3 regions of the Clostridium omnivorum genome follow, and region 3 is predicted to be linked to each of the others. Evidence: riboswitches for the same ligand, from Rfam matches in the RefSeq annotation. Region 3 holds a riboswitch; each other region holds the start of a gene.
The links. A riboswitch is a leader RNA that binds a small molecule or an ion and turns the genes downstream of it on or off. The one in region 3 is predicted to bind thiamine pyrophosphate.
Positions count from the first base shown of each region.

Region 1: another riboswitch for thiamine pyrophosphate. It lies ahead of thiT (energy-coupled thiamine transporter ThiT); the one in region 3 lies ahead of tenA (thiaminase II).
Region 2: another riboswitch for thiamine pyrophosphate. It lies ahead of thiW (energy coupling factor transporter S component ThiW); the one in region 3 lies ahead of tenA (thiaminase II).

Region 1 is NZ_BRXR01000001.1:2,641,200-2,652,417, reverse strand. It holds gene bsdE14_RS12590 (carbohydrate ABC transporter permease) at 1-711, opposite strand, end outside; gene bsdE14_RS12585 (sugar ABC transporter substrate-binding protein) at 780-2,051, opposite strand; gene bsdE14_RS12580 (flavin reductase family protein) at 2,305-2,805, shown strand; gene bsdE14_RS12575 (sensor domain-containing diguanylate cyclase) at 2,863-3,957, opposite strand; gene bsdE14_RS12570 (hypothetical protein) at 4,154-4,312, shown strand; gene bsdE14_RS12565 (hypothetical protein) at 4,312-4,488, shown strand; TPP riboswitch at 4,547-4,646, shown strand; gene thiT (energy-coupled thiamine transporter ThiT) at 4,750-5,451, shown strand; gene bsdE14_RS12555 (ferredoxin) at 5,520-5,708, opposite strand; gene bsdE14_RS12550 (Mrp/NBP35 family ATP-binding protein) at 5,921-6,763, opposite strand; gene bsdE14_RS12545 (hypothetical protein) at 6,856-8,346, opposite strand; gene bsdE14_RS12540 (sensor histidine kinase) at 8,483-9,919, opposite strand; gene bsdE14_RS12535 (response regulator transcription factor) at 9,904-10,596, opposite strand; gene bsdE14_RS12530 (polysaccharide deacetylase family protein) at 10,666-11,218, opposite strand, start outside.
Region 2 is NZ_BRXR01000001.1:347,827-359,044, reverse strand. It holds gene bsdE14_RS01665 (MDR family MFS transporter) at 1-906, shown strand, start outside; gene bsdE14_RS01660 (polysaccharide deacetylase family protein) at 944-1,954, shown strand; gene bsdE14_RS01655 (ECF transporter S component) at 2,070-2,600, shown strand; TPP riboswitch at 2,655-2,767, shown strand; gene thiW (energy coupling factor transporter S component ThiW) at 2,854-3,348, shown strand; gene thiM (hydroxyethylthiazole kinase) at 3,364-4,197, shown strand; gene thiE (thiamine phosphate synthase) at 4,187-4,819, shown strand; gene bsdE14_RS01635 (DUF3810 domain-containing protein) at 4,919-6,007, shown strand; gene bsdE14_RS01630 (Spo0E family sporulation regulatory protein-aspartic acid phosphatase) at 6,201-6,974, shown strand; gene bsdE14_RS01625 (spore germination protein) at 7,126-8,610, shown strand; gene bsdE14_RS01620 (GerAB/ArcD/ProY family transporter) at 8,616-9,710, shown strand; gene bsdE14_RS01615 (Ger(x)C family spore germination protein) at 9,707-10,819, shown strand; gene bsdE14_RS01610 (GerAB/ArcD/ProY family transporter) at 10,822-11,218, shown strand, end outside.
Region 3 is NZ_BRXR01000001.1:1,022,522-1,033,739, forward strand. It holds gene bsdE14_RS04685 (ABC transporter substrate-binding protein) at 1-554, opposite strand, end outside; gene bsdE14_RS04690 (ABC transporter permease) at 551-1,294, opposite strand; gene bsdE14_RS04695 (ABC transporter ATP-binding protein) at 1,291-2,043, opposite strand; gene tenA (thiaminase II) at 2,043-2,705, opposite strand; TPP riboswitch at 2,782-2,890, opposite strand; gene bsdE14_RS04705 (TetR/AcrR family transcriptional regulator) at 2,929-3,543, opposite strand; gene bsdE14_RS04710 (hypothetical protein) at 3,748-4,581, shown strand; gene bsdE14_RS04715 (YjjW family glycine radical enzyme activase) at 4,645-5,508, opposite strand; gene bsdE14_RS04720 (YjjI family glycine radical enzyme) at 5,477-7,003, opposite strand; gene bsdE14_RS04725 (DUF6774 domain-containing protein) at 7,172-7,384, opposite strand; gene bsdE14_RS04730 (ABC transporter ATP-binding protein) at 7,525-9,264, opposite strand; gene bsdE14_RS04735 (ABC transporter ATP-binding protein) at 9,264-10,997, opposite strand; gene bsdE14_RS04740 (LysR family transcriptional regulator) at 11,152-11,218, shown strand, end outside.

The DNA of each region.
Region 1 (11,218 bases), 1.6 Mb from region 3:
TGCAGGTGTCATAACCGGTTTTAATAGAGGTAGAGTAATATTCTTAACTTTTTGCCATCCTGTTGCTCCGTCAACGTCGGCTGCTTCATAAAGCTCTTGAGGTATACTTTGGAGCCCTCCAAGAGCTATCATCATCATAAATGGTACTCCAAGCCAAATATTAGTTATAATAGCGGCTACAAATGACCATTTTGGATCTGATAACCATGGAATAGCTGCACCTTTGCCAAAAATATTTGTCAGCAATATGTTTACAGCTCCATATTCTACATTAAACATGTTCTTCCAAGCAGTTGCTGCAATATACTGTGGCACTGCCCATGGTAATATAAGTAATGCCCTGATAACTGTTTTTCCAGGGAGTTTTCTATTCAATAAAATTGCTAGGAACATTCCAAGTCCTACGTGGAAAATTAAGTTTATAGCTGTCCATACTATTGTTCTAACTAAAGTTGAATAAAATAATGCATCTTTAAAAATATTAATATAATTATCTAGTGCGACAAAGGGGTAATTCTTACTTTTTAAATTAAGTAGAGTAACATTTCTAAATGAAAGCCATACTTCATAACATAATGGATACAAAACAACTACTAACACTACTACTAATGCGGGTAAAAGAAACCACAATGGGGTCCATCTAGTCTGGGCTAAATTGTAACTGCGTGCTTGTACCTTAGATTTTTTTGTGGGTTTTGCATCATTTCGCATCAAATGTCTCCTTTCTAAAAAAAGGGGATATAATCCCCCTTTTTTTATAAACCAATATTTCTAATATATTAGAATCCTAATGCTTTTATACCATCTTCAGCAGTTTTTTGCATCTTAGCAGCTGAATCTTCTGGTTTAGTTTTTCCTGATAAAACTTCTTGTTGAACTGGTTTCATAGCATCCCAAATAGCTCTCATTTGAGGAATGATTGGCATTGGTACTGCTTTATCTAAAGCATCTTTTTGTCCAAGTATTAGTGGGTCTTTAGTTATTTTATCGTCTTTCATTGCTTCTAGGTTAGTAGGTATTTGTTTGTGTGCATCAACCATCTTTAATTGAGCTTCTTTAGTATTAACAAATTCTAAGAACTTCTTAACTGCATCTTTCTTGTCTTTATCTTTAACTGATGCAGATACTGTATAACCCTTTACAGCTGAAAGTGGTGCTGGAGACTTTCCATTTACAGTTGGTATTGGCATAATTCCGAAATCTATACCAGCCTTTTGGTAATCAGCAAAACCCCATGGTCCATTTATAACGAATGCAACTTTTCCATCTTTAAATAAGCTGTCTGCTACAGTTCCGTCTGCTTCTTTTGGTATTATTCCATCTGTCTTAAGCTTTAATAGGAATGTCATCCAATCCTTTACAGCTTGAGTATTAAGAGTTGGCTTTGGAGTCTTTGAATTTACATCATCAAAAGAACTTCCACCAAATGCAGCTAAGAAAGGAATTGAGAAGAATGGTTCTACTTCATTAAATACTAATCCATATTGAACCTTCTTATCTGCTTGTAGCTTCTTGCTAGTTTCAATTAATTCTTCAAAAGTCTTTGGAGCTGTTGGAACTAATTTTTTATTGTACATAAGTAATAATTCATTACCATTTCTATCTGGAAGCATATATTGCTTTCCTTGATATTTTGCAGCTTCTAATGCCTTTGAATCATAGTTTTTAAGTGCATCTGCACCAATTACTTCATCAACTGGTTGAATTAAGCTTCCAGTTACGAATACACCTATGTTATCATTTGGTCCAAGAACTACGTCAGGACCTGTTGTTCCAAGTGATGCTGATGTATAATTCTTTCTTAAATCTTCTGTTTCATAGTGAGTTCTCTTAACTGTTATATTAGGATTCTTGTCTTGGAAATCCTTTATTAAACCATCTAGAGTCTTTTGAGCATTAGCATCGTCTTGTTCCCAGAAGTTAATTGTAACCTTTTTTGAATCTCCTGTTGTTGTTGTGCTTGCATCGTCTTTTTTTCCACATCCAGCTAGAACACCAGCAGCTAGTATAACTGTGCATGCTAGGGCAACTACTCTTTTAGTGTTTTTCATTTTAATTCCCCCCATATATTATCTATAAATTTTAATTGCTTATGCAATCGTTTGCTCAATATTATGATAACCTTTTTATATAACGTTGTCAATATATAAATTGAAACTTTTTTTATGGTTATTTGAAATATTTTTGATGGAGCGCGGTAATAATATTGCATATTCCAGAATACAATTATTATGTTATAATCAAATTAGGATTATAGTATTTATATTGTCTATCAATAGAATACAAAGAATTAGGAGGTTAAAAATGTCTATAAATTTTACAGAAAATATTAAAGCAGCAGTGGATAATTTACATAAGAGAGGTGCATTTTTAACAGTTATAGATGGTGATAAAGTCAATACTATGACCATCGGTTGGGGAGCTATAGGTTATCAATGGAATCGTCCAATTTTTACTGTTCTTGTTAGAGAATCAAGATATACCTACGAGCTAATTGAAAAAGCTAGCGAATTTACTGTAAGTATACCTTTAAATGATGATTTAAAGGCAGCTCTTGCCTTTTGCGGTTCTAAATCGGGAAGAGATTACGACAAATTTAAAGAGTGTAATTTAACCCTTGAACCTGGCAAAACTACTTCAACTCCAATAATAGGTAACTGTGAACTTCAATTTGAATGTAAAATAGTTTACAAGGAAGCTATAAATCCAGAACTTCTAAGTGATGAAGTGAAAAATGCAAGCTATAAGAATGGTGATTATCATACCACCTATTATGGTGAAATTGTAGATTGTTATATTAAATAATAAAAGTAATTTAAATAGTTTTAAAATAAATGGCTTTGAAGTTAAATTCAAAGCCATTTATTTATATCTTATATTTTTATCATTTTTATCGCAATACATTGCTCTATCTGCACAGCCAAATATACTATCTGTGTCTAACTCTCCATAAGGATCAATACTGCAAATTCCATAGCTAAAACCTATAGTGATATCCTGAACCTTTTCCTTTATAAGCATATCTCTTATATGCTGCAATTTATTTTTAGCTTCTTCTATACTACAGTTTACAAATAATATAACAAATTCGTCCCCAGACATTCTAGCATATACATCAGTTTTTTTCAGGTTATTCCGAAGTACATCTGCAAAAATCCTTAGAACTTTGTCTCCTGTATTATGCCCATAGTTATCATTGACCATTTTAAAATCATCTAAATCAATTAGCGCAAAGCAGCACTTATGCTTGTACCTTTTAATTTTGTTTAGCTCTTCACTAAATATCTTCTTGAAAAATCTTCTATTAAATAGTCCGGTAAGCTCATCATAGTGAGCCATATATCGTAGTTTTTTCTGAATTTCGAAATTCTTCAGAGCAAGCTCCATTTCACTTTTTATATGATTCATTAATCTAATATCGTCTTTAGTAAACCTACCTTCGTGCTCTGTACTATCCACATTTATCATTCCAACAAAAGCATCATCAATATAAATAGGTGAACTTAAAGTACATTTTATATCTAATGCCTCAGTACCTATTAAAAAGGCCATTTTTTCCTTAGTCACTACATTTTCATCAAAACTTACTGGATTTTCAATTATTGCTGTTTCTTTAAAATTATTTATGCTATATAAAAAAGATTCTTCTTTTTTTAAGGTAATGTTTAATAATTGTTCTGAATAGCCTTTAATAGCTTTATAATGAAAATAACCATCCTCCTGCAGTATTAAAATACTGCCTTTTGACGCATTTGGAATTAGCGCTATTGCTGCTTCCAAAACTATTGAATAAACCTGACTTTCTTTCTCCATCTTTGAAATTTCTTCTGATACATGATAGATATTATTTTTTATATGCTCAATCAGCTCCATCTGCCCTTTAACTTTTTTAGCATTAAGGTGCTGAATAACTACAATAATAAGTAATATTACAATTATTAAATATAAAACCCACATTATTATAAACCCCTCTACAAACGTATACATTTAATGGAATTTTATTATATATTCTGAGTTTACATCTATTTAATACAATTGTAAAGTAAAGAAGTTTCCATTTTTAAAACTTACTTTAATTTTACTGAATATTTAATGTTAAAAAGCAAAAAATATAAATGTTTATGTAGATAAATCGTAAAAGGAGTGATAATGTATGGGAAGTGGAAAAAGTAAGCAAGGTATAGTTGGAAAGGTTCCTATGGCAAGTAAGAGAAAAGGTAATGTAGGACCTGGCATAGATTTTGTAGACGAAAATACTACCAGTGGTCCAGAAATTGCAAAAGAATTTAAAAAGAGAAGGAATGAACATTAATGCAAGCTATAGTAATAGATTTAAATCAGGCAGATGCCTATCTTTCTCTACCTGACGGTACTAATGTAAATATTGCAATAACACGTCTCCCTACTAACGTTAAAGTTGGAAAAAAAGTACACTTAAATCCTAGCAATTCAATTATGGAGAACTATAGAATAAATGGATTGTTATAGCCTCAGCACATTAACTTGCATATAAAACACTAGTGATATATAATAATAATATAATAAAATATTGTGCTAGGGGTGCCTTAAGGCTGAGAGATGATTGTTCATTAACCCTTAAACCTGATCTGGTTAGTACCAGCGTAGGGAAGCTGTTTTAGTTATTACGTAGTAACATGACCGTATCCCTTGTTGGATTACGGTCTTTCTTTTTATGTTAACATCTCAATGCCTATAAATGCTTATAGCACAAGAAATGGGGGGATTTTTATGAATTTACTTTTAACAGTAGCTTCCTTTAATCTTAAATTTAAAGGTATAAGTTTAGAGGATATTAAGCAAGGCTTTGCCGACGCTCCAAAACATCCTTTTGCAATTATTGCACTGATAGGGATAATCATTTTAGTAGCTGCTATCTTTAAGATGAAGAAGGTTAAACTGACTACAACAATGATGACCCATATTGGTATAGCTCTTGCTCTTGGTACAGTACTTAAGATGGTTAAATTTTATCAGGCTCCAATGGGAGGAAGTGCTACCTTAGGAAGCATGGTTCCTATATTTTTAATAGCACTATTCTATGGACCAGAGGTTGGTTTTTTAACAGGTCTGCTATTTGGAATAATTGATTTTATTCTAGCACCTTATATACTTCATCCAGTTCAAGTACTATTTGATTACCCTTTGCCATTCATAGCTATTGGAATAGCAGGATACTTTAAAGATAAGGGTAAGGTCTCTATGATGGTAGGAGTAGCTTTGGCTATAGTGGCTAGATTCTTATGTCACTTTATATCTGGAGTTGTTTTCTATGGAAGCTATGCTCCAGCAGGAATGTCTGCAGCGCTATACTCTTTTGTATATAACATAACCTACCTTGGACCTGATGGGCTGCTTTGTCTTGTAATTCTTGCAGTGTTACCTATGAAGCAGATAAACACAATTCTTTCAAAAACACGATTAAGTAATTAAAATAAAAAAAGTAAGCAGATAGGTATTGAAACCTGTCTGCTTACTTTTTTGAGGATGTGCTTTTAAATCTAAGATACGGAAATAGCGTTAACCGGACAAGATTCTTCTGCTTCCTTAGCACTATCCTTTTCTGATTCTGGAACTTCATCAGTTACTACCCCTGCTTTACCGTCATCTTCCATTTCAAATACTTCTGGACATATTGATGGACATAACCCACAGGATATGCAAGCATCCTTATCTACATAAGCCTTCATAATTACACTCCTCCTCTCTATATACGCCTTTTTACAATATTCTTTTAAACAACCTACTATGATCATTTATATGTTTCCCAAAGATTAACTAATTATGACTATAATTAAACATTTTTATGACCTTTTTAGTACTTATATAAAAATGTGCGGAGTAAAAAAAGAGTTAAATTCACAAGTAATTTAACTCTTTTAAGCTAGCTGAAAATTATAAATTATTTTAATTCTATAAATCTATCAACTAATTCATTGTATTCTTGAATAATATTAATATAAGCCTCTGCTTCACCTTGCTCCATCTTTTCAACTAGATCTAAATTAATAGGCAATTCAGAAAGAAGTGGTATTCCTAGCGCCTCCGCCTGTTCAGCCCCTGTCTTCTTGCTAAATACCCTTATTCTTTCATCACAATTATGGCATTTAACATAAGACATGTTTTCAACTACGCCGATAACCTTTTTATTCATCTTTTGAGCCATAATTACTACCTTTTTAACTATCATAGTAACCATATCCTGTGGCGTAGCAGCGACTACAATACCAGTTACAGGAACACTTTGAAGAACAGTAAGAGCCACATCTCCTGTACCTGGAGGCATATCTATTAACAGATAATCTAAATCTCCCCACTCAGTGTCTGTATACATCTGTGTAAGTACACTAGTAATAACTGGTCCTCTCCAGATTACTGGCTGTTCTTCCACTTCTGTTAATAAATTTAGAGAATTAACCCTAATTCCAGTTGAAGTTTCTACTGGTAAAAACTTAACTTCTTGTCCTTCACCCACAGGAATTATTTCAGCTCTCTTCTCATTAATTCCGAAAAATCTAGGCATAGATGGTCCTGTTATATCCCCATCTAAAACTCCTACACTATATCCTAAGTGTCTAAGCTTTGTAGCAAGAATACCTGTTACTGTAGATTTACCTACGCCACCTTTTCCACTCATTACAGCAATTATATTTTTAAAGCTACCGTACTTTGGAAGCAGTGCAGAACAACTTGCTTCATTAGTTCCGCATTTTCCTTTGCTAGCACAGCTTTCACATTTACCCATAGCAACTCCTCCTTAATAAGCCAAATCTACAAATATTATATCACAATAGAAATTAAAAAAACATTTTTAGCAGTTCTAATTTTATTAATCTTCTATTCATCTCTAAATTTAACAGCTCTATTTTTTACTGTCTCATCCCACTTTTCGCTATATTCTCCAATTGCCCATTCAGCCATAATCACTTTCTCACCCTCCTGAATTTTAAGCTTTCTAAGAGGTTTATCAGAAAGTACACCACTTTGAATACTGTAAATATAAATGTAGTTTTGTGCATATAAAATAGCTATATCCTTATTCGGAGAAGTATATGCATCAATTGCTTCGGGCAATCTAGTCTTTATTTGATTCCATGGAACGCATAGTTCATCATAGCTTATTAATTTTGCCGGTGTAGCTATATTAATACTAAATTCATCATAAATTGAGTTTTCTTCAGGCTTACTATAGTTTAATCGTCCAACCATAGCCCAGTGTCCGTTTTTTCTAATTAGCGTAAAGTTATCCATCTTAGGCTCTTTTTCTAACTTTTCCACCTTATCTTTACTCTGTGATAAGAGATAAACTTCACTGGATCTAAGTAGCAGTTCTTTAGCATTCCCACTAACAACATCGGAAATATTAATTCCTTTACCACTTTTAATGTTGTCAACTGGAAGCACTTGAAGCTTATCTATTTTTTTATCTTTAATGTTAAACTCAGTACCTATATAATCATTTCCAACAAATAATATGCTCCTTATTCCATTTACTAGCGGCAATTCATTTGTCTTAACAAGGGACTCTCCTTTAGTAAGATTTATAACTGACTTAGCATAAATAGATGTAATGCTTTTACCTCCTAAAGATTTTTGCTCCGATCCTACTTCCCAAAATCCTGTAGTTCTTGGAACAAATAGCTGAGGCATTTCTAATACTGGTTTAAGCTCCCTATTGCTAGATGCAATCCATAAAGTTCTATAGCTTGGTAATCCATTATTAGCAGCATCATCAGACCTCAGTCCAATAAGCACACCAGACCTTAATAGTTTATCTTCCTTATTTGCTGCATTGCTTAAACTAACTTCACTTTTCAATTCACTTTTATTAATATCCTTTGAGTCTACTACGTTTGAATACTTTTTTAAATATAAAAATCCTGCATCAATATGTACTATAAGATTTTTATCATCTATCCTTATAAAATCATAAAAAAGCTGATCATTAGAAGTTATAGAAATAATTTCTATCTTGTCTGCACTTATCCCTAAAACATTGGGACTAGTTTTATACTTATTGAGAAAAAAATCTCGGGCTGAAACATTCTTAACCTTATACTGAGGATCTTCACGAACCTCATCGCCAAATATGGCACTTTCTTCAGATATAAAAACTTTTTTTCCTATATAATTTCTTAATTCTTTTATTTCCTTTTCACTGTCTTTTACCGACTTATAGCTCTCAATATTATAGCTGCCATTTAAGTATAGTGTATTCACTTTTGGAGCAGCTATTTTACCTTCTACATCAGCATCAATTTGCTTACATCCCTGTAAAAATAACATAAAGAATACTGGTATGAAAACAATCCAAGACTTTTTTTTCATATATTTTCTCCTTCCAGTCGAAAAACACTGGGTAACTTATTCGTGCCGGTTCCCACCGGCAAGTTTCCCGTAAATGTCCATTTAGGACATTTACCTCCTTCCAGTCGAAAAACACTGGGTAATCTAACCGTTAAAGCTATTTTAATGGCAAAGTAATTCTCACTGTAGTTCCTATGTTTACGGCACTTGTAATTACTAGACTTCCACCATGTAAACTGGCAATTTCATCACAGATGGAAAGTCCAATTCCATTTTGAGACTTACTATTCTTTCCTTTATAAAACTTTTCCTTAACCCTGGGAAGTTCTTCTTCGCTTATGCCGCATCCTGTATCCTTTATGGTAACTACAATATTATCTTCTTCTCTATATGAATTAACAGTTACCGTTCCACCAGCACCTGTAAATTTAAAAGCATTATCTATTACATTAATCAAAAGCTGTTTTATTCTACTTGGATCGACTTCGACTAATGGCATAGCTTCTTCACAGAGAACTTCAAACTTAATGCCTTCTCTCTCAGCACGAGGCGATAGATACTTGCCAATATATTCAACAATTGAATTCATTTGAATCTTTTCTTTGTTCAGTGTAACTTTACCAGAAACAAATTTAGAAAAGTCTAAAAGTTCTTCAACCATAGAGCTTAGCCTTTCGCTTTCCTTTTCAATTATCCTTAATCCATCACTTAAAATTTCTTTATCTTGAAGTTCCCCATCATTAAGTGTAATAGCCCATCCTTTTATAGCCGTAAGAGGGGTTCTAAGTTCATGAGAGATTGAGGAGATAAATTCATTTTTTATTTGATCTCTATTCTGAATTTCACCCGCCATAAAATTCAGGGTTCTTCCTAGTTTTCCTATTTCATCATAAGAATTTTCCCTTACCCTAACCCTTAGGTTTCCTCCTGCCATTTCCTCTGCAGCACTAGTTATTTTTCTGATAGGTGATACAATACTCTGTGCTAGAAAAACACTTACAATAGTAGCGCCAAAAACGGCAATAGCTCCAATGATTATAAATATACTCGAAATCCTATTTACTATTTTATCCACACCTTCTAATGAAGATATGAATCTCAGAACACCTACAACCTTGTCTCCAGATTTTAGAGGATAGGATATGATCATAACTCTTGACTTTCTACCTTCAATAGTTCCAACCCTTGTCCCTCTTCCGCCCTTTAGAGCATCCTGAAAGTCATTCCCTTCAGCTTTGTTTGTAATCTCAGCTCCTATAGAATCCATAAGTATCTCGCCATTTGTGTTCACTATTTGCACTTCTGCCGAAGTTTGTTTCCAAAATATATCTACATTATCCAAAATATTATCCTGTAAAGGCACATTTGAAAAATACCTAGAATAAAAATCCGAAGAAATCTTTATTTGATTTGTAAGAATACTCTCCATATTATTATAAAAATAATAGCGTGTAAAATAAATTAGAAGCCCTTCAAAAGCTGCCACGCTAATAAAAATAACTATCATAAAGCTGCCTACTAATCTTTTTTTTAAGCCTTTTCCTCTAACTTCTTTTGTCAGCTTTTTATCCATAAGTTTTAATCCTTTCTCCATCTATAGCCAATACCCCAAACTGTTTCTATGTACTCTGGACTTGATGAAGTATCCTCAATTTTAGCTCTAAGCCTTCTAATATTAACATCCACAATTTTACCGTCACCTACAAAGTTATATCCCCAAACTAAATCCAAGAGTTCATCTCTAGAAAATGCCTTTCCTGGATTCTCCACAAATAATTTAAGCAAGAGAAATTCCTTTGGGGTAAGAAACAGTTCTATACCATTTTTATACACCCTTTGCGAGTATACTTCAATAATAAATATACCGTTCTTTATTATATCCTGATTTTCCTCATCCTCATCTTTTTTAATTCTTCTCAAAAGTGCTTTTGCTCGAAGTATTAATTCCATGGGGTTAAAAGGCTTCACCATATAATCATCTGCACCAAATTCAAGCCCCATTATCTTGTCCATATCCTGTCCTCTTGCTGTAAGCATAATTATCCCTATATCTGAAAACTCCTGGCGCAGAATCTTACAAACTTGATACCCATCCATGCCAGGAAGCATTAAATCCAAAATAACAAGTGCGGGCTTTTCAATCCGAATAATTCTAAGTCCTTCTTCTCCTGTTGCAGCCTCCAACACATGAAAATCATTTCTTTGAAAGTTAATTCTCAAAAATCCCCTAATGCTATCTTCATCCTCAATAATTATTATTTTCTCTTGCATATTTTCCCCCTAATTTGTTATTTAAAAGGTATAAATATATTATAAAATAAGAATAATTTCTAAAACAAGCTATTTAAGTATTTTAAATTCATAACCCTGAGCCTTTAAATATTCTATTATAGTTGGAAGTGCCTCAGCTGTGCTTTTTTTACCTCCAGCATCATGCATTAGAATAACTAAATCCTCCTGACCCCCAGCAGTACTCTTCAGCCTATTAATCAATCTTTCTGCTGAAAAACCTACTCCTTCAGCATCTCCATTTAAGGCATTCCAATCTATATATACATATCCTTTTCCTCTTAAATAATCCTTGTATGGATTTTTATATTTCTCAAAGCTTCCCCCTGGAAACCTGAATAATCTGGAGTTAAAGTTCTCGCCTAAAATATTTTTTAAAATACTATTTGTAGTATCAAACTCCTGTTTAAATCCTTCAATACCAGAATATACCTTTTTATAGTTATGGCTATAACTATGGTTTCCTATTGCATTGCCACTCTTATACTCTTGAATCAAAAGCTCCTTATTCTCTTCAGCCATTTGCCCTGTTACAAAAAAAGTAGCTTTTATATTATTTTTATCTAATATACTTAGAATTTTTGGGGTTACGTCTCTTGAAGGT
Region 2 (11,218 bases), 670 kb from region 3:
TTATTAGTATTTGCAACTTTTTTTAACTCCATAGCACAACCAGCCTATGGGGCTATGATTGCAGATCTTACTAACACTGAAAATAGAAACAGTGCTTACTCACTTTTATATCTAGGAAATAACTTAGGTTTTTCTGTTGGACCAATGATTGCAGGCTTTTTATACAGTCATTATTTAAAGATGATTTTTATTGGAAATAGTATTGCAGTATTTACTTCTATTTTTATAATATATAAGTTTATAAAAGAGACAAAGCCAGATAAAGAAGCTGAAGTTTTAATTGCAAATGAAAATGAAAAAGTAGAAGAGGGAAGCTTATTTAGTGCCCTATTTAAAAGACCTCTTTTAATGTCTTTTGCGTTATTGTCAGTAATTTATAGTTTCGTATATGCTCAATATCCATTTTGCATACCACTGCAAATGAAAGAAATATTTAAAAGTAATAGTTCTGTTATATATGGATATATAATGGCTACCAATGGAGTTACAGTTATACTTCTTACTACTGTTTTAACTAAAATAACAAGGAAGTTATCTGCTATCCAAAATGTGGCTTTGGCAGGAGTTTTTTATGGTATAGGCTTTGGCATGATGTACTTTATACATACCTTTCCTTTGTTCATTGTGGCCACTGTGTTATGGACTATAGGGGAAATATTCCAGAGTACTAATTCTGGGGTATATATTGCAAATCATACACCAATGTCTCATAGAGGAAGGTTTAATGCTGTAATACCATTAATTACAGGTTCAGGCTTTGCATTTGGACCACTACTTATGGGCATTTATATAAAAAATAGGAGAGTTATAGACGCATGGCCGGTGACTTCTATTTTATCCATTTCTGCAGCAATACTATTTTATATTCTTTATATTAGGGAGAGAAGAAAAGTACGTGAAGATTAATTTATAAATTTAGATTTTACAAAATAAGAGGAATTATATGAAAAAGTTATTAAATATTATTTTAATTCTAATATTGTCTCTTAATTTAAGTGCATGTGGGACAAGCAAAGCTACCTATAGCAGTAATAATGAAACAAAAGAAGAGGCTCTACCACAGGCTGCAAATGAGGATGAAAAGAGAAATAATGAAAGCAGTGAACAAGATAAAGCTGTTATAAGACATGCAGATATTTATGCAAAGCAGCAGCAAAATTCAAATAACACTGAAGCAAAAGATAACAATTCCAATACATTAACTACTCCAGTACAGAAAAATACAAAGCCAGAAGTTACGCAGAATCCACAGCAATCTGAAGTAAGTAAGCTTGATACAAGATACAACGAATGGGGTAATATAAGAAATTCAAATCATACAACTCCTGGTATTCCATCAATTATTAAGCCTTGGGTCGGCAAATATAATGTTATTTTTACGGGTGATACTTCAAGAAAAATAATTTATTTTACTTTTGATGCTGGTGGAGAAACAGGATATGCAAATCAAATAATGGATACATTATGTAAACATGGGATTAAAGCTACCTTTTTTGTGACACTACCTTATATAACTAAGAATCCTGATATTGTGAGAAGAATGGTAAAAGAAGGGCATGCTGTTGCCAATCATACAGTTAATCACCTAGGCTTGCCTAATCTTACTGATGAGAAAATTAAACAGGAGTATGAAGGTGTTGAAAAGGAGTTTGCAAAAGTAACAGGTTTATCAATGATGAAGTGTGTAAGACCTCCCATGGGGGCATATAGTGAAAAATCATTATGTGTTACAAAGCAGTTAGGATATAAAACTGTATTTTGGAGTATTGCTTATAGAGACTATGATATAAATAATCAGCCATCTCATGATGAAGCTATGTCAATAATACAAAATAACCACCACAATGGAGCAATCTTGCTACTGCATCTAGCTTCAAAAACCAATGCTGATACATTGGACGAGATGATTTCATTTTTAAAATCACAGGGATACAGCTTTGGTTTAATTTCTTAGTATAATTGTGGTATAATTTTCATGACTTACAAATGCTTTAAATAGAATGTTTTTTAGAATATACATAAGAATATATATTTATGCGAAATGAGCACAGCAAAGGAGTAATGTAATTATGAATAAAAATTCAAGAAATCTTGTGCTTAGCAGTTTGTTTTTAGCTATAGCTATAGTATTTCAATTTATAGGTAGAGTGCTGCCACAAATTAGTCAAATATTTGTTGGACCAGCAGTAAATGCAGTACTAATTCTATCTGCAGCAATTTGTGGCTTAGGATGGGGAGTCTCAGTTGGTTGTCTTACTCCACTTTTAGCATGGCTTTTAGGACAGCTTCCAGCAGCCTTTGGACCTTTTATTCCATTTATAATGATAGGTAATTCAATTTTTATTATAATGTTCTATCTTTTTAAATCTTATGAAAAGTGGGGGAATGCAGTTGGAATAGTTTCAGGAGCTTTATTAAAATTCTTGTTCTTGTACATATCTGCTACAAAATTAATAAATATCTTATCGCTAGGTATAAATCCTAAGGTGGCACAAAAGTTAACAGTAGCAATGGGAAGTATTCAATTAATGACTGCATTAGCTGGAGGAGCATTAGCAATAATTATAATTAATCTTTTAAAAAGAAGAAAGCAAATATAGTTACTTGAAGACTATTATAAGATATGTTATGATTAATTCGTAAAATTTAATAAAAGCTAAACACAGGGGAGTTGGAAAAATGGCCAACTGAGAGTAAGAACCAATTCTTTGACCCTAAGAACCTGAACTGGATAATACCAGCGTAGGAAGTTGTTTGTGGTTGTATATGTTGTTAAAGGCTATTTTAAACACAAATCCTATGGATTTGTGTTTTTTATTTTATTACTTTAATGAGAAGAAGGAGGAAAATATTATGAAAACAAAAAAAATTACCTTTTCAGCTCTTTTAATAGCTATTGGTGTTATGGCTGGCAGTGTTATTTACATACCGGTTGGAGTCTCAAAATGCTTTCCAGTTCAACATACTATAAATGTAATAGCGGCTATAATTTTAGGACCAAGCTATGGAGTGGCTATAGCCTTTTGTATTTCTCTTCTGCGAAATATATTGGGTACAGGGTCTATACTAGCATTTCCAGGCAGTATGATTGGCGCATTTGTTGCAGGAATTATTTATAAAAAAACAAATTCCTATTTAGCTGCAGCAGGCGGAGAAATATTTGGAACTGGAATATTGGGCGCTTTAGCTGCATTTCCAATTGCAAAATTTGTAATGGGCAAAAAAGTAGCTGCTATGTTCTTTGTAGCACCATTTTTAACTAGTACAGTTGGTGGAAGTATAATTGCATATTGTATTTTGAAGGTACTTGATGTTTCAAAAATTAAAAGTTTAAGAAATGAAGCTTAAAGGGGTGGCATTAGCATGGAAGCTAAGAATAAAATAGCTAGATTACTTAACAATTTAAGAGAAAAGAACCCACTAGTACATCATATTACTAATTATGTAACAGTAAATGATTGTGCTAATATTACACTTGCTATTGGTGGGGCACCAGTAATGGCAGATGATATTAACGAAGTAAGGGACATGGTAACTTTGGCTTCAGCTCTTGTAATAAATATAGGTACTTTAAACAGCAGAACAGTGGAATCTATGCTTGTGGCTGGCCAAAGGGCAAATGAATTAGGTATACCAGTTATATTAGATCCAGTTGGAGCAGGAGCTACACCGTACAGAACAGATATTGCAAGGATAGTAATGGAGAATGTAAAGCTAGCAGTAATAAGAGGAAATCTTTCAGAGATAAAGACACTGTATGGAGTTAATACACTTACAAAGGGAGTAGATTCCTCTGAGGATATTTCAGCAAAATCCGATGCTCTTATTGAAGCAAAGAATCTTGCAAAATCCTTCGCAAGAAAACTTAATACTGTAATTGCAATAACTGGTGCCGTGGATATAATTACCGATGGAGAAAGAATGTTTACTGTAGAAAATGGGCATAAAATAATGTCAAAAATAACTGGTACAGGCTGTATGTGCACATCACTTATAGGATCCTTTTTAGGTGTTTCAGAAGATTACGCACTAGCTGCTTTAGCGGGTATTGCTGCTATGGGAATTTCCGGGGAAATTGCTTATGAAAGTCTTAGCAGCTTAGAAGGGACAGGTACATTGAAATGTAGAATTATAGATACAATCTATAACCTTAATGAAGATACAATAATGAAAAGAGGAAGAATAAATGAAGAATAATATTGATTATAAGCTATATCTTGTAACCGATAGAGAGATGCTTAAAAATAGGGATATTTTTTCTGCAGTAGAGATGGCTATTAAAGGTGGAGTAACGCTAATTCAGCTTAGAGAAAAAGATATAACAACTGAAGAATTTTATAATATAGCACTAAAATTAAAAGAAATAACATCTAGGCATAATGTATCTTTAATAATCAATGACAGACTGGATATTGCTTTAGCTATAGATGCAGATGGAGTGCATGTGGGACAGCAGGACATGCCGGCTGCTGTAGCAAGAAAAATTATTGGAAAACATAAGATACTTGGAGTTTCAGCAGCTACTCTTGAGGAAGCAAAAAAAGCTGAAGAAGATGGAGCAGATTACGTTGGAATAGGTGCTATTTTTCCTACTTCCACTAAAGATGATGCCAGAGCTGTAAATATTAATGAGCTTATAAAAATAAAAAAAGCACTTAATATACCTGTAGTAGCAATTGGTGGAATTAGTGAAAAGAACATTGAACTTTTAACAACAGCAAAGATTGATGGTGTGGCAGTAATTTCTGCAATACTTGGAAAAGAAGATGTTAAGGCTGCTTCCGAAGATTTAAGAAGGCAGCTAGACTTGATAATATAATTTATTAGCAATATAATTAAATCGATGTGCTTATTAAAATGCTCTAAGAGTCTCAAGGCTTTTAGAGCATTAAATATATATGGAAATAGGTGATATTTAATGATTAAAAGACCGAAATTAAAGTTTACTATAATAAGCTTTGTTCTAATTGCAATATTAATGAATCTAATATTTAAAAGAATTCCAGAGTTTGTGGAAAAGAACTATTCATTAGGTTTTGATAAAACTATTAGACAGGCATTAAGTATATCAACAGGGTATATTCCATTTTCATTCGGTGAATTTTTAGTTATATTCTTATTTTTATTACTAGTTATATTAGTTCTTATTGTTTTTATAAAAATAAAAAATGGAGGAGCACTAAATGCAATTCTTAATTTGGTAACGTACCTTTCAGCTTTATATATAATTTTTATGGTTTTCTGGGGATTTAATTATAATAGACTTTCTTTTGATAAGATATCAAATTTAAAAATTGAAAAGTCTTCAAAGCAGGACTTATATTTGCTTTGTGAGGACTTAATAAAGAGAGCAAATATGCTAAGAGAACAGGTGAACGAAAACTCTCAGGGGGTTATGATAATACCTGGTGGTTATAAAGATGTATTGAAGCGAACAAAAATAGGATATGATATAGCTGAAAAAAAATACAAAGAACTGGGAGGTAAATACGGGCCACCTAAACCTATACTTTTATCAAGGGCTCTTAATTATACAGGAATTACAGGTATTTATATACCATTTACAGGTGAAGCCAATGTAAATGTTGCTGTAACGGACTTATTACTGCCTGCTACAGCTGCTCATGAAGCAGCTCATCAAAGGGGATTTGCCAGAGAAGATGAAGCAAATTACATTGCTTATTTAACTTGTACAATGCATAGTGACTATGATTTTAAGTACTCTGGCACAATGCTTGCATTAATTTATTCAATGAATGCCCTTTATGATAAGGATAATTCAGCTTACAAGGAGCTAGTAAAGACCTATTCAGAGGGAGTAAAAAAAGACTTACAGTATGATTCAGAATTTTGGTCAAAGTATGAAGGGAAGGTACAGGATTTCTCAGATAAGGTTAACAATAGCTACTTAAAATCAAATGGGCAGGAAGATGGAGTTCAAAGCTATGGTAGAATGGTGGATTTATTGTTGGCAGAGTATAAGGAAAAAAATAAATTAGCAAAATGAAAAATGATTGATTTTTATGCATACTCCTGAATTTATGATAAATAATTTTCATTTTTTTACTATTTTTATAAATAACCATTTAAAATTATAAATATTCTTGGTATAATAAGTAATTGGTGCCATATGCAAAATATAGTATATATATACTAGAGGTTGAGAATGGCTGCTATTGAATATGAAGAGGGGTATTAGGGTGCTAGATTTTAAGATGGAAGAAGCCAGAGAAAGGCTATTTGACGCCATAGATAATTGCAGTAATTTAACAGAGGAAAGTGTAGTTCAAATTAGTCAAAAACTTGATGAGCTAATAAATATGTATTATAAAAAAGGTGTCATGAAACCTACAATAGATTATGATGAGTATGAAAAAGAATTAGAGGATGAATGGAAAAGGTTTGTTAATATAGTAATGAAACATCCAGGGTCCAGGAAATCCACATTTTTAGGATGGGACAGGTGCAGAAAATTAGGCATTGATGAAGAGGCAATAAAAGGTGTTATTTTATCTAATGAAGAATTGCTTACCATTAGAAATAGCAATATTGAATTAATAGAAGTTTCTAAAGCATATATGGACAAGATATCCGAATCCCTTAGTGATATTCCACATATGATATTGCTTTCTGATAGAGAAGGCTGGGTAATAGACATGAGGGGGAGAAATAAAAGTTTTAGTGAAGCAGCAGGAATTTGCAGTGGTGTAAACTGTAGTGAAAAGCATGTTGGAAATAATGGTATAGGTACTTGCCTGTCTGTGGAGGAACCCGTACTTGTATATGGAATAGAGCATTTTGGTAATTTATATAAATCATTAGCTTGTTTTGGAATTCCAATTAAAAAAAATGGTGAAGTAATTGGAGCAATGGATGTAACTGTTCCTGTGGAACATGCTAAGCCTACAAATCTTCTTTTTGCCCTTGATTGTATAAATTTATTGGAGAGCGAATTATCAACTGTATTAAGTTAATAGGAAATAGAATTAGAACTGTGTAATATAAAATTGCGCAGTTCTTTTATTTTTAACTAAATATAATGCTGAGCAAAGTTGTTTTTTTATGTAGAATATTTTATTAAAAATATCAAAGACTAGAGTTAATAATAAGGAAATGGTGATAGATATGAGAACTGGTGATATCAATGAAAATACAAGGTTAATAAAATCAGCATTAGGAGAAAAAAGCCCAGTGGTAGTGAAAAGTTTTTATATAGGTATAGATGAGCCTCTGGAGGCAAATATAATTTATGTTAATGGGTTAACCAATAAAGACGTAATTGATAGAGACATTCTTAAGCCATTGATGATTTATGCAAAAGAAGACTTAACTCAGGTGGAGAATATTTGCGATTATCTAACTAAACGATATATTTCTATGAGTGATAATGAAATAATAACTGATTATACCATAATTGTTGAATACCTTAGAAGGGGAAAAACTGCAATATTAATAAATGGTGTAAGAGAGGTTATTATTGTTGATACAACTGGAGGAGTGTACAGGGGAATATCTGAACCTGCTAATGAAACTACTGCTAAGGGACCTAGAGATGGTTTTGTAGAAAATCTAGAAGTAAATGTAAGCTTGATTAGAAGAAAGGCAAAAGATAAGAACTTGGCAATTGAATATTTAAAGGTTGGAAGAAGGTCCCAGACTGATATAGCTTTAGTTTACATAGATAATATTGTAGATAAGGCAGTACTTCAAGAATTAGAAAAAAGAATAAAAGCTATAGATGTTGATATAAGCACATCAGCGGGAGTTCTGGATCAATATATAGAAAAGTATCCTTACACAGTTTTTCCACAATCAATGGCTACTGAAAGACCAGACAGAGCCTTTGCTAATATGATGGAGGGGAGAATAATTGTTATACAAGAAGGTACTCCAGTTGTAAATATATATCCAGTAACCTTTATGCAGTTCTTTCAAGCAATTGAGGACTACAATCAGAGAACCGTTGTATCATCTTTTGTTAGATTATTAAGAATAGTAGCAGCCTTTATTGTAATAACAGCACCATCCATATATTTAACTTTGATAAAATTTAATGTAGAGCTTATACCAATAAAGTTTGTTACTCCTATAGTTCAATCTAGAGTAGGTATAGCATTGACTCCCTTTCTTGAAATATTGGCTATGGAATTAGTAGTTGAAATATTAAGAGAAGGTGGACTTAGACTTCCTGGAAAGATTGCTCAAACCCTAAGTTTGGTTGGAGGTATTATTATAGGGGATACAGCCATTAAATCAAGAATGGTAAGTCCTACTACGCTGCTTGTGGTTGGTATTACAGTTGTTTGTACCTTTGTAATACCAAACTATGACATGGCACTTTCTATAAGAATTTTAAGATTTCCCATGCTTATACTTGCCAATGTTATGGGCATATTTGGAATAGCTGTAGGCTGGTTCTTACTTTTAGTTCATTTATCATCTTTAGACAGTCTAGGTGTTCCTTATTTTGAGTTTCATAGTGGGGACTTAAAGGATACCTTTATTCGTGGATCAATGTGGAAGATGAATAAAAGACCAGAGGGGATACCAAATAAAAATCCAAACAGACAAACGGACTTCAGAAATAAGTTTTTGAAAAAGAGGCAGTGAATAGCATGAGTGCAGGTTCAAGTAAAAATCAAGAAATGCTATCAACAAGTCAGTTTACTTTTATTGTTTTTGGAGCAATAGTTGGAGTAGGCTTATTATCTCTACCAAACGGAGTTGTAAAGGCTGCATACCAAGATGGATGGATTTCAACATTAATGGGAATCTGGTATCCAGCTTATATATTTGTAGCTGCTAATTTTATAGCAAAAAAATTACCTAAAGAAAATTTGATGACAATAAACAAAAAGTACTTTGGCAAATATATTGGTGCCATAATAAACTTCTTATTATTTGCCTACTTTATGATATTTATAGCTATGATAGCAAGCTATTATACTAACATAATTCGTGCTTTTATATTAGGGTTTTTGACACCTTTTAAGGTTTTAATGGTTTATTATATGATAATTATTTATGCAAGTTATAAAGGAATGCGTGCTATTGGAGTAATTAGTGAAATTACATTTTATATAATTATTGTACTTGTTTTTACTTCTATTCCAGCATTAAATACTGGACACCTAACAAATATTATGCCAATTACAGATGTGAGCATTAAAGCACTGCTAAAGGGAAGCTGGCAATCAACATTTGCTTATACTGGCGGTGAAATTATATTTTTAATGTATCCCTTTATGAAGGATAGGAGTAAAATGAAGGCTTCTTCAATATTCAATCTAAGCATTATAGCAGCAATATATACATGGGTTGTGTTTATAGCAATTTTTTACTTTGGACCGGATATTGTTGAAAAGTTCTATTGGTCATTTCTTGAAGTTACTGATGTAGTAACTATAACAGCTATAAATAATTTTAGATATATTTTTCTTCTTCTGTGGAGCTTAGTTGCCTTTAGGAGCGGCGCTATATATTTATTTGGAGGAGTTTGTATTGCAAAAAATTATTTAAGTGAAAAGAAAATTAATAGAATGTATTTTATACTTTATCCACTTTTGATTTATATAACTTTGAAATTTGGAAATGAAGCTAATAGGCAAAAGCTTACAAGTCTTATTACTCAGATATCTTTAACATATAATCTTGTATACATCACAGTAATGATAATTATTGTTTTCTTTAAAGAGAGGGATAAACAGTGAATAAAAAAAAATACGCTATTCTACTTTTAGGCCTTTCTATCTATATTTTTATCAGCATTGGGCAGGAACGTAAGCCTATAGAAGAGTTAGAAACTATAAATGGGGTTGGCTATGATTTAAATAAAAGTAATAAAGCTGAAGCAGAATATAGCCTTCCACTAAGCCTAAGTATATTTAAAGCAGATGGAAGCAGAATTAATGCAGTTACTACTGAAAGGGGAAACAATATTGGGGAGGTCATTCAAAATAGACAGCGCAGGCTAAATAAAAAGTTTGTTCAAGGTCAAGAAACTGTGGTGCTAATTGGAGAGGAATATGCCAGGACAGGAATAAAGTCCATAATAGAAGACAGAATAAGAAACCCAGAAACCAATGATAGAGCTTTTATGGCAGTATGTAATGGTAAATCTGAAGAATTTTTTAATGTAAAGAATACAGGATACAGCAGTGCTTCAGCTTATATGGAAGGACTTATTGAAGCAGCAAGAACTTTTAATTTTTATTCCGAAAATTTTAAGCTCTATGATGCTTATGTTAGAATTGCGGCAGAGGGGAGAAGTTTAGTACTTCCATTTCTTGATATAAAAGATGAAGGAATAGAAATGACGGGTTTGGCCTTTTTTAAAGAAGACAAGATGGTGTTGAAACTTGATTTTGAGGATTCTAAAGCACTTAGCTTTTTAAAATATGATAATGTAACAGGAATGGCATCCCTTCAAAAAAGCTCTAAAGAGTATATTGATTTTGAAGGAAAGACAGGCAAAAGAAAAGTAAAATGCTATAAGGAAGGAGAAAAATATAGATTTACTATAAGTATTAAATTTAGTGGAAATGTGATAAATAACGAGATGTACAGTAATATAACTAAGGATAGTGAAGTTAGAAAAAAGTTTGAAAAGGATTTGGAAAAGCAGCTTGAAAAAGAATGCTATGAGTTTATAAATAAAATGCAAAATCAGTACAAGATGGATTGTATTGGACTTGGGAGGGAGGCGGCAGCAAAGTTCGGCAGAAGAAAGAATATAGATTGGAACGAAGTTGTTTCCAATGCAAAAATTGATGTAAATGTAAAGGTTGCAGTGGACACCCAAGGAAGAGGTGATTATTAAATATGAACTTAGAAACAAAAAATCTTCTAACTCCAAATGAAGTCGCCTTTTTGTTAATAGGAATAATGATGGATGTTTCTGTAACTCAGCTGCCTAGTTTAGCGATTATACATGCTAGACAGGATGGATGGATATCTGTAATAATAGGTGCTGTTTATCCGCTATATGTTGCTCTAATAGCTATATATGTGAGTAATAAATATCCAAAGGATAATATTCTAGCTTTGACCAAAAAGTTGTTCGGTAAACCATTTGGTACATTTTTAAATATTCTTTTTATGTTAAGTTTTTTTAGTTATATTCCTCCATTAATCTCATTAATGGGCTCAATAGTAAGAGTGGATATTTTGCAATCAATAACTAAATTACAGTTTAGTATAATTTTTTTATTAGTTTCAG
Region 3 (11,218 bases):
ACTTTTTTAGTTATCATGGATGAAAGCAAGTCAAAACCTACATCTACAAACTTTACTGAGTTTGGATCTCCTCCATCCTTAGCAACCATGGTTTTAACATAATCCACATTTAAAGGATTTCCTGAATACCCTACAGTCTTTCCTGATAGGTCCTTTGGGGAATTAATATTTTTTTCCTTTATTGAAATAATAACATTTAAAGGTGATTGTACTATAGAACCTATAGCCTTTATAGGAACTTTTTCATTTGATCGTGCCATAATGACATCAGGTTGATAGTATATACCCACCTCTGCTTTACCTGCTGCTGGAAGTGTAAGTGGATCAGTAGGGTTTGCTGGAAACTTAATATTTACCTTCAATCCTTCCTCTTTATAATATCCATTTTCAATAGCAGCATATATAAAGCTATGTACTGCATTTGGATACCAGTCAAGCACTAGATCCATTTCTTCCAGCTTGTCTGCACTGGCAGCTGCTTGCTTTTTTGAGCAGCCTACAGCTGCAAACATAAAAACAACTAATAATAATGATAAGTATCTAAATTTTTTCATACTTCATTCCTCCATTTAACAATTTTATTTTCTATTAAATTAATTATAGCTACTAAGATTATAGCTACTATAGACAACAATACAATTGGAGCAAATACTCCTGCTCCGTCAAGCTGAATCATCATTCTCTTGCTAAAATAACCAAGCCCTTCTTGAGCTCCAAGCCATTCACTGATTGCAGCTCCAATTACACTAAGTGGAACAGCTACCTTTAATGCCGAAAAGAAATATGGCAGAGAGGATGGAAACTTTAGCTTGCAAAATATTTGAACTTTACTTGCTCCATATGTAATTAAAAGTTCCTCCATCTCCCGTTTAGTAGAGCGTAATCCATCATATACATTCACAGTGATTGGAAAGAAGGTTATAAGGATTGTAACTATAACCTTACTCCAAATGCTATATCCGAACCACAGCACAAATATTGGAGCCAATGCCGTAACAGGAATAGTCTGTGTAACTACTACAATTGGATATATTGCCCTTTCAATACTGCTGTTTAAGCTCATAGCCACTGCTAGCGCTACACCTAAAATAATAGAAATAGCAAGTCCAAAAAGTGTTATAATCATAGTTGCTGGAAGATGCACTAAAAATAAATCTTTTCTTAAAAGCCACATTTTTTCTACAATTTTTGAAGGAGATGGTAATATGTACATAGCATTTATATATCTGGCCAACATCTCCCAGGCAATAATTAAAAGGGAACCTAAGATTATTGATGATGTATACTTTTTCATAATTCTACCCTCTGTTTTAACTCATTTATTAATTCTTCCTTTATGCTGAGTATGTCCTTATTACTTAGCATATGCCTATCTCTTGGATAGCTCATTGGAATATTTATTTCTTTCAATTTACTTATTGGCTTTTCAGATATAGCATATATTTTATTTGATAAAAACAGTGCTTCTTCTACATCGTGAGTAATGAACAATATTGTCTTTTTAAGCTTGCAATATTGTGCTTGCAGCCACTCCTGCATATTTAATTTGGTTATAGCATCTAGAGCACTAAATGGCTCATCTAAAAGTAAAATATCAGCACCAGTTATAAGTGTCCTAATAAATGAAACCCTCTGTCTCATTCCTCCTGACAAATCCTTTGGATATTTATGCTTGTATTCATTAAAGCCAAAGGAATCTAAAAGCTCACCAGCCTTTGCTATAGCTTCCTTAGCTTTAACTCCTCTTACTTCTAAAGGTAAAGATACATTCTGAGCTATGGTCCTCCATGAAATCAATAAATCCTTTTGGGGCATGTACCCGATATGTCCCTTCAAATCACTTACTTGTTTATCCTCTAAAAAGATACTTCCACTCTCTGCCTTTTCCAGTCCGCAAATAAGTCTAAAAATAGTACTCTTTCCACAGCCGCTAGGTCCAACTATGCTCACAAATTCACCCTTATTTACAGTAAAATTCAAATCCTTTATAAGTAATTTTGACTCATTTCTATATTTAAAGTCTACATTGCAAAAGCTAAGCATTAATTCATCCCCTTGTTATATGACATATCCCAAAACATGTATTCATACCTGCTTGTATTAATAAATATTTCCTCTAGCTTTTTAAGTTCACTTTCACACATATTTTCAGCAAGGCTGTTCACTAAATCAACAATCCACTTAGTACTTTCTTCATATTCTTTAGATACATAACCTTTAATCCATTCTCCATAAAATTCATGTTCAGCAGCTCCAGGGATTCTGTTTAAGTACTTACCAATCTCTAGGTAGCTCCACATACATGCAAGCAGTGCTGCTGCAACATCAGCCAAGGACCCCATTTGAGATACTGCCAGCATATAGTGAGTATAAGAAATGTTAGTTAGAGATGCTTTTGCAGCTGCTACCTCCTCTTGTGTAATATTAAGCCTTTTCATATAAGATCGATGAATGCTCATTTCGCCATTCAATATAGCATCTACAGACTTTGCAAACCCCTTCATAACCTCTTCACTGTCAGCCTTTACAACCCCTAGCGCGTATATTTTTGCATAATCTAAAAGATAAAGATAATCCTGAATCATATAGTATTTAAACCTATCAATTTCTAAAGTTCCATTGCCTATACCTTTTATAAATGGATGCTCATAATATGTACCCCAAATATCCTTAACCTTCTCAAATAATCTATCAGTAAACTTCATTTGATACTCCCCTTCCTGTTTTAAAGCAAAATAAAAAGGCACAAACCTGATAAGAGATTTGTACCTTTAACTTTCTGCATACAAAAAAACCTCTTCCTACGCTGGTATTATCCAGATCAGGTTAAAGGGTCTAAGAATTTCGTTCTTACTCTCAGCTGGCAACACCAGCCCCCCTGGGATTTTATACTTACTTTATTCAATTAAATCTTACAGCCCTATATTACTACATTATTCCTATATGGTCAAGCTTATCTAAATAGTCCATAAATGATGGTATCCCTACTTTTAAAATGTGGTGATAAACCTCTGCAAGCTCCTCATCATCAGTTATATTAGAATTAAGCAGCAGCTGCATAACTATACCATCTATAGCACCAATAAGTAGCGAAGCAAAAGCCCTATTATATTTATTATCATGCTTTCCATACATATTTTCAATTAGCTCTACAGTATGATCTATCCATTCCTTATATTTAAACTTAAACTTTTCAGTAAGCTCTATATTTCCAAGCATAGCCTCCTGAGCGAGATAGAACTGCACTCGGTTTTCATCATTTTTATTAAATCTCTTAGCTATATTTTCATAAATTTCTTCTATTAGTTCATCTCTGCTTTGCTTTTTGCTATGAGACTTTTCTGCAATTCTTGAGGCCTCAGAAAGGCTTTTATCCATCACATCATATAATATATCTTCTTTGCTTTTATAATAATGATAAATAGCACCAGTGCTCATACCTGCCTCTTCAGCTATAGTCCTAATAGTAGCACCAGTTATTCCATTTTTGCATATAACATTTTTCGCTGCCTCTATAATTTTCTGCTTTCCTTCAGTAGACATGAGTACACCACTCCAATTCTATTACTAACTTAGATTATATCACAAAAGATTAATTGATTATATTCTCAGAAAATTCACGCCAAACATTTACACCTTATTACATTTATGCTATATTAGTATTATACCGAACAGTCGTTATGTTTTTAGTAATGCTTCTAATTTAAGTGGATTAGCATAACGGTTTAATAAAAAGGGGGCTTTTTTATGAACATTCCTGTATGGCAATATGTTTTATCTATGGGGGGATATTTTGCATTATTGCTGCTAATTGTAGAAGGTATGCGAAAATACTACAAGTTTGCAAATTGGTTTTGGATTGCAACTCTTCTTACCATTCCACTTTGGCTAATGGGTGGAATAGTAGGCTGGTTCCGCTGGGCGAAAACCCTTAGCGTTATACTACCTACCATTGTTGTAGGTCTTGCTAGAGTTTCAAATTATGAAAAGCGTAAAGGCAAGCTATGGGAATTTCTTCAGAAAAACTGGATTTTATGGTTTTTCTACGGAATACTATTCCTAAATATAATGGAAGCTACTATTAAAGATTTAACTTTAGGCAATATCTTTAATTCACTCTGTGGTTTCTTGCTATGTGTTACTATGCCTTTTCCAAAAAAGTTCTGGAAGATTTCCGAAGAAAAGTATGGTGACCTAATATGCTATACTACAGTAGCCTGGAATCTCTTATATACAACCTGGAATCTCTGTTTTGTATATTCTGAATCACCAGTATATTTTGCTAGCTCTGTATGCATACTTGCAGCAGCGGAAATATATCCTCTTATTAAAAAGAGGCCTGAGCTCTACATAACTGCCCGTGTTTACACATTAGCAACTCATATTTTAATTCGTGCCTGCTGGAGCAGCCTGTTCCCTGCACTTATGGATGCCTCTGCTTGGCATAATGATACTGTAATGAAATATTGGGGAATAGTTAATTGTATACTTATAATTCCATATGTATTCTGGTATATGTGGCAGCTTCATGCAGGAAAAGCTGATGTTAGCTTTAGAAGAGGTAAAGTAGAATCAGTATAAATAATTTAAGTCCCCCGTGATTTAAAAAGCACGAGGGACTTATTATTTAAAGTGTTTTTAAAATTAAATAATTAATTCAATATTTTTAACGCCTATATCCTTTACCTTTTCAGCAAGTTGTCTCACATAAGCTTCTGAGGGTATCTTTGCTTTTATCTTATCCTTTTCAGCATCACTAAGTCCTGCAGCATGGACCCTTATGAGTTTATAAATAACCTCGGGATAATCCTTAAGTATGTTTGCAACTGTAGTTACAGTGTTTTCAATATCCATATAATCTTCAATAAGTACAGTTCTTACCTCATATACTTTATCCATACTCAAAAGATATTTTAAATTTTCTATATTATTTTTAAGTTTTGTTTCACAGAGGCTCTGGATTTTATCCACAGCTTTTATATCTACCATGAACTTGTCTGTGACTTTTATAAGCTCAGCTATTTCATCTTTATCAAAAAAGCCATTTGTATCAACAAAGCAGGTAAGCCCTAAAGGCCTTACCATTTTGAATAATTCAGTTATAAAATCTGCTCTTAATGTAGGCTCACCGCCTGAAACTGTAATGCCTCTTATAAAGAGCTTATATTCATCAATAATGTTGTATAACTCCTGAGCACTATATAAAGTTGTCCTTGGAGAAGAATTAAAGCGGCAGGTTCTAATACACTGATCACACTCTGCACAAACTTTTTCCTCAAAATTCACCTTTCCATCAATGTTTTTTATTGCTTTTGTTGGACACTTAATCACGCATTCACCGCAATTAATGCAGTGATTTATAGTCTCTGGGTTATGACAATAAACACATCTTATATTGCACCCCTGAAAAAATATTGCTAATCTGTTTCCTGGTCCATCCACATTGGAAAAAGGTATAATTCTGTTTACAACAGCCTTATTCTCCATCTTTTCTAACTCTTCTCTCAAATACATGAGCCCTGTCATTTGATCCAAAGCCTAATATATCTGTATCCCTAAGCATTGCCTGGCCTTGTCCAGCCTTCATAGCATCACTCTTTTTTACTAAGTAGCCCGTAACTCTAATTAGGTCTGTGTTATTAAGGTAGGTTGTAATGTACCTAGCTCCAGAAGCAAAAGCTCCCTCTATTATATCAAGCACAGCATCTAATTTATTTAAGTAGGTTTGGTCTAGAGCAAATAAATCTCCAGTGCCTGAGATGAAATACTCATGGAAAGGTGCTGCTTGTTTAATATGCACTGGCAGAATAGGCTCATCCCCTATTGCTATTCTATGAGCTGGAGTATTATCATAATCCTCTGCACTCAAACTTGCACCTACTTGAGCATGCATAAGGTATCTATCATTAGTTCTCTCACAGTATACAGCTTCATGGGTATTTGCAATACCATCTACAACCTTTAGTATGCTGTGTCCTATTTCATCACCGCGCTTTGAAGTACCAAATCTCTCATTTAACCCTTCAAGCTTTAAAATATAATTTACTGCATCAGCAAGTCCAACAATTCCAAACATTGCTGTGAAGTTTTCTCTCTTTATGAAGCCCTCTTTTACAAGAAATGATGTTTCAAAGAAATTTGACTTTTCAACAAGAAACTTTATTCTCTTATCTATCATAGTAGCCATAGCATTAGTCACCTTCGGCAGCCTGTGATTTAATAATTCCTCTAGTGACTTAACACCTTTTACAATTGTTCCGAGTCTTAGTCTTGGAAGAGTATAGGCCCCGCCGCCGTGAGGAAGTGCATTGTAGCAGCTTACTATTCTGTGATCCCCTACATCATGACAATACTTTTTATCATTACTGAAGGATGGTTTTGACACCTTTAAGCATGCCTCAGCAGCCTTTAACGCAAAGTCCCTTGGTGTAATATCTTTATCATATCTTATAGTCATATTAGGTGTAGGATTTTCAAGCTCCATTACCGCTTTCAATATAAGCTCGCCTGCTTTGGTCTTTTCAGGTCCTATATCTGCATGACAGAAGGAATCTGCTATAGTCTTGTCCACATGATTTAAAAACCTTTTGATTTTTATATAATCCTTCACTTCATCTGTTATAAATGGATCTATTAGCTTATCAAGATCACCTATAAATACAGGAAAGGAAGTTATTGAAGGTACATGGCTGTATAGAATTAAGAGACTATCAAGCAGTTCGTCCAAGTCCTCAGGAGGCTTTATATCTAAAAATTCACAGCCTTTAGATAATAGTACATAGTAGTCTGGAACAATATATCTAGGACTGTATATTGCATATCCTTCATTTAAATCGCAAATCATTTCATTTTCAATATACATCATTTCTTCATCAGTATAGCCAAGTATATCTCTAGGATCTAAGAGCCTCCCTGCTACGCCTGCAAGATTAACAAGCTTTTGTTGATAAGTTAAACCTTTACTCGTTGCAATGTCTAAAATATCGCTCATATTTGATCTCATATAAACAACTCCTAACCACTAATAATATGATAAAAGTTATTTGATAAAAAACAAATAACTTTTACTCTTAATATATATATTTTACATCAGCATAGTATATTAAACAAGCATCTTTATAAACTATAGTTTAACTTATAAATTTATGTTTACGTAAATTTAGCCTTTATTCTATTCCTTATCATTTGTATTATTCTTTTCTTCTTGAATACTAATTAAAAATTCTTTTTGTGCTGCAATTAATGAAACTGAATCACCTAACGTTGAAAGAAATTCCCCTAGTATGTTTAGCTCTCCAGCTGTTCTTCCTTCAGATATGGCTACAGCTAAAAAGCTAGCAAACAATGTAAGCTGTTCTGGTTCTATATCATCAAAAAAAAGCATATAAATCACCTCTATTGTTTGATAGTTCATTATATGTTATACAATTAGACAAGTGCCAAATTAAGCTGTATTATTAAGAAAACTAAAAAAGTTAGGAAACTTACATAAGAATCCTAACTTTAAAATATACATATTAAATCTTATTGACCTTCATATTGACTATAATATAGCTTAGAATAAAATCCTTTCCTCTGCAGCAATTCTTCATGATTACCTTGTTCTACTATTTGTCCGTTATTTAGTACAAGGATTAAATCAGCTTCCTTAATAGTAGAAAGCCTATGAGCAATAATGAAGCTTGTTCTTCCCTTCATCATCTTATCAAAAGCCTTTTGAATATTAGCTTCTGTTCTTGTATCTACACTGCTTGTTGCTTCATCTAGTATCAGCATGGATGGCAGTGCAAGCATAACTCTTGCTATGGTAAGCAGCTGCTTTTGCCCTTGGGATAGATTACCTCCACCTTCAGTAATCAAAGTATCATATCCCCTATGAAGCCTTTTTATAAAACTATGAGCATTTGCTGCCTTCGCTGCCGCAATTATCTCTTCTTCTGTGGCCTCTGGCTTTCCATAGGAGATATTATCACGTATTGTACCTGAAAAAAGCCAAGTATCCTGAAGCACCATTCCAAAGGATTTTCTAACACTGTCCTTTGTAACTGTTTTTATATCTATATCATCAACAAAGATTTTTCCATTGTCCACCTCATAGAACCTCATAAGTAGATTAACAAGAGTTGTTTTACCAGCACCAGTTGGTCCAACAATGGCTATGCGGCTTCCGCTTTCCACCTTTAGATTAAAGTTTTTTATAAGAGGTCTTTCTTTAGAATAGGAAAAAGAAACATTATTAAAGCTAACCTTTCCATTAGTACTACTCAAAGTAATTAAGTCCTCACTTTCAGGCATTTCTTCCTCTTTATCTAAAATTTTAAATACCCTTTCTGCTGAAGCAATAGCAGCTTGCAGCTGCGTTGCAACACTAGTTATATTGTTTATTGGCTGAGAAAATTGAGTTGAATAAGTTAAAAAGCTAGAAATATTACCTATAGTAAGTCTTCCTGCTATGGCAGATAATCCTCCAGTTATACCAAGTAATATATAGGTTATATTGTTAACAAGCCTTGTAGATGGGTTAACTAGGGATGAATAAAATTGTGCCCATCTTCCACATTTATAAAGCCTTTGATTAATTTCATTGAATTTTTCCTGTGACCTTTCCTCGTAGCCAAAAGCTTTCACTATCTTTTGATTACCTATAATTTCTTCAATATATCCATTTAATTCTCCAATTGTTTTTGATTGCTCCTTAAATAATCTATTAGAGCTTTTCGTAATAAAAGAAGCAATTTTAAAACATACTGGTGTCATCAATACTACTACCATTGTAATAGCAGGGCTTAAAACCGCCATGAAAATAAGAGAACCAACAATAGCTACAATTCCAGATACAAATTGTGTAATTCCTTGATAAAGCCCTTCTGATACAAATTCAAGATCATTTGTAAGCCTTGTCATAATCTCACCATGAGCATTATCATCATAAAACTTTAGAGGCATTCTAGTTAGCTTTTCAAAAGCATCACTTCTAATATCCTCTATTGTTCTATTAGCTATAATACTTGTAAGTACTTGAAGTCCCCACTGAAATACAGCACTTGTAACATACAGAGCCGCAACTACAATTATTATTTTTAATACTGCATTAAAGTCAACTTGCCCTTTTCCTACAATTTTATCAATACCTTTTCCCACTATATATGGACCAATAATTACTAACACATTACCTAAGATAGCTGTAATTATAGAAAAAACAACATGCATTTTATACTTTTTTATATAGCTAAAAAGCCTCTTTAAGGTTTTATTCTTATCCATTATTCCACCTCGCCATTAAACTGTGAATTATATATTTCCCTATACACTTCACACTTTTCCAGCAGTTCATCATTGTTTCCTATGGACACAATTTCACCATCATCCATAACAATTATCTTATCAGCGTTTTTAATTGTAGCTATTCTTTGTGTAACTACAACAACAGTCATATTACTTGTACTTTCCTTTAGCTGCTTTCTAAGTGCTGCATCCGTTGCATAGTCTAGAGCACTTGAACTGTCATCTAAAATAAGTACCTTAGGTTTTTTCACTAGCGCTCTTGCTATGGTAAGTCTCTGCTTTTGGCCACCTGATAAATTAATTCCACCTTGAGAAATCAGCGTATTATATCCATCAGGCAGCCTTTTTATAAAATCATTTGACTGTGCAGTTTTAGCTGCTTCAACTATTTCTTCTATACTTGCACTTTCATTGCCCCACCTTATGTTTTCAATAACAGTACCAGTAAATAAAACAGCCTTTTGGGCTACAAGTCCTATGTTTTTTCTTAGTTCCTTCTGAGACTGCTCTCTTACATCTATGCCATTTATTAATACTGCACCTTCTGAAACATCATAAAAACGACAAATTAAATTAATTAATGTAGTTTTCCCAGAGCCTGTAGAGCCAATGATTCCAACAGTCTCTCCCTGATTTATTTTAAAGGAAATATTTCTTAAGGCATATTCAGAAGCTTCCTTATAAGAAAAGCTCACATTTTTAAATTCTATTAATGCTTCCCTTTTAATCCCATTAATAACCGCATTTTTATCTGATCTGTCTACTACAGAAGGTTCAGCAGCTAAGACTTCATTAACACGATTAGCAGAAGCTGCAGCCTTGGTAAAGGTAATTACTAAATTTGCTAACACAATTAGTGCTGATAAAATAATATTTATGTAATTTATATAAGCAATTATTTCTCCTTGAGTCATGCTTCCTGAATATACCTGTACTCCGCCAAACCATAATACTGCTGCAACGCCTAAATTTATTATTACAATTGTCACTGGGTTTAATAGTGCAGATATCCTACCCACTGCAATCGCAGTTTCTGCATATTCTCTATTTACTTTATTGAATCTTTTTCTTTCATTATCAATCCTAGCAAAGGCTCTAACCACTCTCACCCCAGATAAATTTTCCCTTACCACAGTAGAAACTCCATCAAGCCTTTTTTGAACATTTTTATATAGCGGAATAGTCTTTGACATTATCATATATAGAGTTCCTGCAAAAACAGGCATAATAACAAATAAAATTATAGACAGCTTTAAATTTATTGCCATTGCCATAATAAGTCCGCCTATACACAAAAATGGAACTCTAATTACAAGTCTTATAAGCATAGCTACTGCGAACTGAAGCTGATTTACATCACTAGTAATTCTATTAACCAAAGAAGTAGTTCCAAACATATCTATTTCATTAAAAGAAAATTCACCTATCTTTTCAAATATCCTATTTCTAAGGTCTGTTCCAAAACCTTGGGACACAATTGATGCATAGTACTGGCATACATATGCTGAACCTGCACCTATAATTGCAGTTAATATCATAAGTGCTCCTATTTTAAAAACATATCCTGAATTACCAGCCTTTACACCATAGTCAATAAGTCTAGCCATGAAGAATGGAATAAGTAATTCTAAGATTGCTTCTAGCAGTTTAAATGCCGGGCCAAGTATTACCTGCTTTTTATATGGTTTTAAAAATTTTATCAGCTTAAACACAAGCACTTCCTCCAATTCTATTTTGTATCTATAAATAATTTCCCTTGTTATCTGTATCTAAATACGTTATTATAATATCACAAATTATGACATACAAAAAATATTTAATATATATGCATTCCATACAATTTTTATATGATAGGAGGTTTAATAATTGGATATTAAGCAACTTAAATACTTTCTAACTATTGCAGAGGAGGAACAGATAACCTCAGCTGCTA